DNA from 3 places in the Nonomuraea sp. N2-4H genome. Region 3 is predicted to be linked to each of the others. Evidence: riboswitches for the same ligand, from Rfam matches in the RefSeq annotation. Region 3 holds a riboswitch; each other region holds the start of a gene.
What was found. A riboswitch is a leader RNA that binds a small molecule or an ion and turns the genes downstream of it on or off. The one in region 3 is predicted to bind cyclic di-AMP.
Positions count from the first base shown of each region.

Region 1: another riboswitch for cyclic di-AMP. It lies ahead of WBK31_RS03380 (hypothetical protein); the one in region 3 lies ahead of WBK31_RS01840 (hypothetical protein).
Region 2: another riboswitch for cyclic di-AMP. It lies ahead of WBK31_RS01010 (C40 family peptidase); the one in region 3 lies ahead of WBK31_RS01840 (hypothetical protein).

Region 1 covers NZ_CP147987.1:735,307-737,561, forward strand. Annotated here, with positions in the region: gene WBK31_RS03375 (TIGR03620 family F420-dependent LLM class oxidoreductase) at 1-66, shown strand, start outside; gene WBK31_RS03380 (hypothetical protein) at 232-1,188, opposite strand; cyclic di-AMP (ydaO/yuaA leader) riboswitch at 1,194-1,335, opposite strand; partial or broken gene galT (galactose-1-phosphate uridylyltransferase) at 1,406-2,255, opposite strand, start outside.
Region 2 covers NZ_CP147987.1:223,893-226,147, forward strand. Annotated here, with positions in the region: gene serA (phosphoglycerate dehydrogenase) at 1-348, shown strand, start outside; gene WBK31_RS01010 (C40 family peptidase) at 1,017-1,421, opposite strand; cyclic di-AMP (ydaO/yuaA leader) riboswitch at 1,635-1,776, opposite strand; gene WBK31_RS01015 (3-isopropylmalate dehydrogenase) at 1,876-2,255, shown strand, end outside.
Region 3 covers NZ_CP147987.1:395,207-397,461, reverse strand. Annotated here, with positions in the region: gene WBK31_RS01845 (alpha/beta fold hydrolase) at 1-515, opposite strand, end outside; gene WBK31_RS01840 (hypothetical protein) at 753-1,352, opposite strand; cyclic di-AMP (ydaO/yuaA leader) riboswitch at 1,546-1,687, opposite strand; gene WBK31_RS01835 (DUF5302 domain-containing protein) at 1,856-2,068, opposite strand; gene WBK31_RS01830 (MDR family MFS transporter) at 2,105-2,255, opposite strand, start outside.

The DNA.
Region 1 (2,255 bases), 340 kb from region 3:
GACATGTCCACGGCCATCGAGCAACTCGAACACCTTGCGTCTGCATTGCCTCCTGGATGGGGGTGAGGCTGTCAGTTCAGGCGACCCAGGGCCCCATCGCGGACCCGGCACTCCGAACGCTCAACCGCATAGGGGCCGCCGGCGCAAACGCCGTCTCGATTCGTGGATGTACATCGCCAGATGCGATATCCCCTAGTCATCCCCTGGTCATCCCCTGGTCATCCCCTGGTTTCAGTTCATCGAGATGTGCACGTGGTCGTAGTGGTTCTCGGTGATGCTGCCGCGGTCGGCCATGGCGCGCCAGCCGGTGCCGGAGTTGATGCGCTGCTTCCAGATCACATACTTCACGCCGAGCTTGTCCTTGTTCTGCAGCGCCCACTCGGCGATGCGGTCGCCGAGCGCGTTGTTGGCGGGCGTCGGCATGGTGCCGCCGGTGCTCATCATGAAGTCGCAGGCGCGGCCGAGCGGGTGCTCACCGCTGGAGCCCGCGCGGAAGCAGCCCACCGTGTACGGCAGCGAGAAGTTCTTTTCGATCTGGGCCTTCATCAGCCGCGTACGCGGGGTGATGTTGTCGGGGCCGCCGGGCAGCTCGGGCGCCCAGGTGCCGTTGGACCTGCGGCCCGTGGCGACCGGCACCAGGTCGCGCAGCTTCTTCTCGATGTCGCTGATGACGCCTTCGGCCTCGCGGCGCTGCTTCGCCACCTCGGCCGCGTCCTTCTTGATCTTGGCGGTCAGCGCGGCGGCCTCATCGCTGGCCTTCTTGCGCTCGTCGCGGGCCTTGGCGACGCTCGCCACCATGGCCTGCTGCTCGGCGGTGAGCTGTTCGAGCAGGGCCGCGGTGCCGGCGTCGCCCGGCATCATGAAGCCGGGCAGCGACGGGTCGATGTTCTGGTAGCGCAGGCGGGCGATCTCGGCGACCCGCTGCTCGGCGGCGGCCAGGGTCTGCTCGGCGGCGGCCAGCCTGGCCTGCGCGGCTCTGGCGGCCTCCTGTGCCTTGGCCAGCTCGACGCGCTTGAGGTTGTACTTCTCGATGAGCTTGTCGACCTTGCTGTTCAGCTGCTTGAGCTGAGCGCGGAGCTCGGACTCTTTCGGTTTCGGGGCGGCCGTCGCCGCGTGCGCCGGGAGGACGGCGATGGCGGCGGCGGCGATGAGACCGATGGCAAGTTTCGCGGGGGACGAAGCCGCCACGTATGAGTTCCTCTCCCTCTGCCGGCCGGGTTAGCTGACGGGTTCGGGCATGGGAGTCGCTCCCTACCGCCGTAGCGGATTCACCCCAAGGTGCGGTTGGGTCCCCGGCTCCCGGGCGACGCGCCCAGGATTAGGCGGGCATCAGCCGCGTTACGGCCGATGCATATGGGGATATTAGTGGTAGATCATGAGTCATGCGACCTTAAGTAGAAATCTATTAGTGATCGATCTGTGATCGGATCATGCGCGCCGCTTCCTCGGGCCGCACGTCGTTCACGAACGCCCCCATCGCCGACTCCGAGCCTGCCAGGTACTTGAGCTTGTTGGGCGCCCGCCGGATGGAGAACAGCTCCAGGTGCAGGTATGCCAGATCGCGCCCCGTACGCACCGGCGCCTGATGCCAGGCCGAGATGTACGGCATGACGACCCCGAACAGCCCGTCGAACGCCCGCAGCACCGAGGTGTAGAGCGGCGCGAACGCGGCGCGCTCGGCGTCCGTCAGCGCCGCCAGGTCCGGCACCTGCCGGTGCGGATAGATGTGCACCTCGAACGGCCAGCGCGCGGCGGCCGGCACGAAGGCCGTCCACAGCTCGTTTGCGGCGACCACCCGCGTGCCCTCGGCCCGCTCGGCGGCCAGCACGTCGGCGAACAGGTTCCCCGGCCCCTTGTAGCGCTCGGCGGCTCCGAGCTGCAGCTTCGTCCTGGGTGTGACATACGGGTACGCGTAGATCTGGCCGTGCGGGTGCGCGATGGTGATGCCGATCTCCGCGCCCCGGTTCTCGAAGCAGAAGACCTGCTCGACGCCCTCGATGCCGGACAGCTCCGCCGTACGGTCGGCCCACGCCTCCATGACCAGCACCACCTGCTCGTCGGAGAGCGCGGAGAAGGAGGAGTCGTGGTCGGAGGTGAAGCACACGACCTCGCACCGCCCCACACCCGGACGGACCTCGCTCAGCCCGCCCACGGCCTCATAAGTCCCGAAATTTCCGGAGAAGGAGGGGAAGCGGTTCTCGAACACGACCACGTCGTAGTCGTACGAGGGGATCTCCGTCGCGCGCTCGTCCGAC
Region 2 (2,255 bases), 170 kb from region 3:
CGCGGCGTGCTGGCCGACGGCCGCACGGTCTCGGTCTCGGGCACGCTGTCCGGGCCGCGCCAGATCACCAAGATCGTCGAGGTCAACGGCTACGAGATGGAGATCGAGCCGACGGCCCACCTGTGCTTCTTCACCTACACCGACCGCCCCGGCATCGTCGGCGTGGTCGGCCGGCTGCTCGGCGAGCACGGCATCAACATCGCCTCGATGCAGGTGGCCCGCGACGTCAAGGGCGGCAAGGCGCTCATCGCGCTGACCGTCGACTCGGCGATCCCGGCCGACGTGGTCGAGCAGATCGGCGCCGAGATCGGCGCCGAGAGCGGCCGCTCGGTCGACCTGGAGGACTGAGCCTGAGCCCGGCCGGGCGGATGGGCCGGGCCCCCGGTTGATCCGGAGGACTGAGCCTGAGCCCGGCCGGGCGGACGGGGCGGGCCCCCGGTTGATCCGGAGGGCCGCGCCTTTCGGCCGGCCGGCTGGGTCAATACCCCTTTGACCTGCGAAGGGCCGTCACCCGTTTCGGGCGGCGGCCCTTTTCTGTCTCAGGATGCGAGATAGTAGGACATCCAAGCTTCATCCTCGGGTACCGTAGCCGGTGATGCGCCAGGTTCTCGTACTCATTACCTGCCGCGGCGGGGCCTGTTAGGGCAGGTCGACATACCCGCCGCGGTGAGCGGCGCATGTGTCGGCCGTTAAGTCCCTTCGCCCGGTCCGCAACCCGGACCACGAGATCAGGCCCGATCGGGCTCGCGACCGGAGCCCGGCTTCCCCCTCTCTTTCAGGAACGCGTCCGCGAAGCGAGATGAGTCACATGTACGAGATGTATGCCTACAACCGTGCCGAGGACCACGAGGACGAGGCCACCGAGGCCGTCCAGATGGCCCTGGACCGGCGCGACAACGGCGGAGCCCCCCAGAGCAGGTGAGTACGAGCGGCCCCGCGCTGGTCGCACGGGGCCGGTCGTCGCCGGAGTGCGGCCGGAGTTCATGGGTGTGGTCCGGTGGTCGCAGGGGTGAGGTTCAGAGGGTGGCGGTGAGCATCGGCGGTGCGGGTTCCTTGCGCCGTTCGAGCACCTTGGCCCACTGGCGGACGCCCTTGGGATCCGGTCTGACCGCGCCGACGAACGCCTGACGGCGCCACTCGGAGAGCTTCTCCTCCTTCACCACGTCGCCTGAACGTGGCGCGTGCACCATGTATCCGGGCTTGGAGATCATGCCCACGTGACCGAGGCCGCTGAAGAAGACCAGGTCACCGGGCTTGAGCTGGTTCCATCCGATCTTTCTTGAGAACGCGTGGTACTGCTCGGCGGCGGTACGCGGCAGGTGGATCCCCGCCTTCCTGTACGCCCTGAGCATCAGCCCGGAGCAGTCGTAGCCGCCGTTGCCGGTGCCGCCCCACACGTACGGGGTGCCGCGCTGGCGCATGGCGAACTTGAGCGCGACCTTCCAGGCGGGCCTGGGCCGGCGCTTCTCCAGGATGCGCTTGACCTGAGGACCGGTGAGGGTGATCGAGCCGGCCGGGCTCGTGTCCGGGCCGGCGGGGTCGCGGCTCTCGCCGGGGTCGGCGAAGGCCGGAGAGGGGAGTGCGATGAGCCCGGCGGCGACGCCTGCCAGGGCGATGGCGATGCGAGACAGGGGTCTGTCCTTCCATGCGGCCGACCGGGTTAGCTGACGGGCTCGGGCCTGGAAGACAGCCCTACGGCGCGCGCCGATTCGCCCCTGGGGGAGGTTGGGTCCCCGGCTCCACGCAGCTGCTGCGTGGATTAGGCCTGACGGACTCTAACGAAACGGTCAAAAGGTCGCAATACGTCTAAAATCGGACGTCCGGACAGTGAGATGATGTGTTCGTCAGTCGAGACGAGCCGGTAAGGTACCGCCCATGGAGTCGCGTAACATCCGCTTGGCTGTCATCCCCGGTGACGGCATCGGCACCGAGGTCGTCGCAGAAGGACTCAAGGTCCTGGAGGCGGTGGGCACGAAGATCGAGCCCACCCACTATGACCTGGGCGCCGCACGCTATCACCGCACCGGCGAGACGTTGCCCGACTCGGTGCTCCAGGAGCTGCGCGGCTACGACGCCATCCTGCTCGGCGCCGTCGGTGACCCCAGCGTGCCGCCCGGCATCCTGGAGCGCGACCTGCTGCTTCGGCTGCGGTTCGAGTTCGACCACTACGTCAACCTGCGTCCGGTCAAGCTGTTCCCCGGTGTGCGCACCCCGCTGGCCGACACGCCGCCCGAGAACATCGACATGATCGTCGT
Region 3 (2,255 bases):
ATCGTCGACCAGGTCGCCACCGACTGGTCGATCACCCCGGCGCGGTCCTTCGGCGGCGGGGTGATCAGCGCCGTGATCGCCTCGGGGGTGGGCGGGGCGACGTCGGGTCCCGGCGTGGACATGATCGAGGTGAGCGTCCGCACCCGCTCGGGGTGCCTGATCGCCAGCGTCTGGGCGATCATGCCGCCCATCGAGGCGCCCACGACGTGCGCGGACGGCCAGCCGATGGCGTCCATGAGCGCGGCGGTGTCGTCGGCCATGTCCTCCAGCCGGTACGGCGCGGGCTCCCCCGGCCGGGGCACGCCCGCGTCGTGGAAGTGCGTGGACAGGCCCACGTCGCGGTTGTCGAACCGTACGACGTGGTGTCCCTGCTCCGCGAGGAGCCGGCAGAGCCCTTCGTCCCACTGGATGAGCTGGGCGCCGAGCCCCATGATCAGGAGGAGCGGCCGCCCTGTGGGTGAGCCGAAGCTGTCGTAGGCGATCTCAATGCCGTTTGCGGCTACACGGGTCGTCACGCCGATCAGAATGTCATTCTGGTTGCGGTCCGTAAAGCGGGCATTCGTCCGCCAATAGCGCGCGAAACGCGCGCAGCACGCCGGCGAGCCGCCATGACAGGCCCGCGCCGGATCCGTTGCCGCGAATCGCCGCGCCGGCGCGCGGAGGGGAAGGCACGCCGGCGCGGCGATCGCGCACATCCGCGACGCCGCACGGGGACGGGGACGTGCGCGTCAGCGGACGGCGTGGACGCCGGGTCAGCGCGCGGCGGGTACCGAGCGGCCGCCGGCCTGCTGGTCCTGCTCGTCCTGTTCGGGCGGGGGCGCGGGGTTCCTGTCGCGCCTGGACCAGGCGCCGGTCGAGAACGGCACCGGGTGGTTCTTCTTGCCCACGCCGGGGCCCCACTTGGTGATGACGTACTCGACCTTGATGTGGCCCTGGCCGCCGATGCCGTCGACGTGCAGCGTGTTCGGGTTGAACGTGCCGCCGGTCAGCTCGGCGAACGTCTTGGCGTCGAGGTCGAGCATGATGCCGCGATTGGAGGGCTCGCCGGGACCACGGTCGCCGACGAAGAAGGGCGCCTTCTTGCCCTTGTAGACCACGTATCCCTCGGTCATCAGCGGCCAGCTCGGGCTGGCCGCAAGACCCTTCTGCATGGGCTTGCCGCTGGCCGGCAGCCCCGTGTCACCGGCCCGGCCGGAGCCGTCGTCCCAGAAGTAGGACGCCGTGGTCGAGCCCTTGAGCAGGATCTTTTCGTCTTTGGTGTCGGCATGGGCCGCCGTGCCGGCGATGGTCATGCCGACCGCGCAGCAGGCGGTCAGCGAGGCGAGGGAACGCAGGCCAAAACGGGCAGACATGAAGCAGCTAACCCTTCACGAGGGGACAGGGGGAGTTACGCCGGGCTCTCGGGGGAAATGGGCGCAGCGGGGCAGAGCACCCGCGCGCTACGCGCGGCGCAAATGATGAGCCTGGGGAAGGGGGCCGCTCAGCAGGCGGCCGTCAACACGAAGCGGTCCGCGAGTACGACACGCTGGTGACACATGTGATACGCAATCCTCTCCATCACGCCTACCGGGTTAGCTGACGGGTTCGGGCGGTGGAGTTGCCCTACCGGCCACGGGGGCCGGATTCACCCCAAGGGGAGGGTGGTTCCCCGGTTCCCGAAAGGTTCGGGATTCGGCGCCAGCCGGTCGTCCGTCTTGGGTAAGGACTAGGTCACCGGCTGGTAATGGCGAACACTCTAACGACGGGATCGGACACCCGCAAACGTTTCACCACGAATCGGACAAAAGATCTACCTTCGGCGGGAATGAAATGCGAAAGGGGCACGGCATGCCGTGCCCCTTGGGATTTCGCTTTCTCAGCCGCCGCTCTTACGCCTGAACGATCTCTTGCTGGCGGCCGGACCGTGCGTCCCGTGAATCTTCGATGGATCGAAGCCCCTGCCACCCGCGCCTGAGCCCGCCTGCTGATTGCGCTTGCGTTCGAGCGCCTCGCGGAACTTGCGCTTCATCTCGTCCTCGGGAGTCTCGCTGACTTCCGGCTCCGGTGTATCCGCCATGAGGACCTCCATGGTGTTGGGGATACTGACAGCTTCGCATGGTGCCGTTCATGACGCGAAACCGGCCTCCACCGCGCTCTCCTGCGGCCGGGCAGGCGCTCCCGGGCGGGTGAGCCGCCGGTCCGGCAGGGCGGCCAGCGCGACCAGTGCGATCACCGCGCCCGTCACGCCGAGTGACGGCACGACCAGTGCGGCGGCG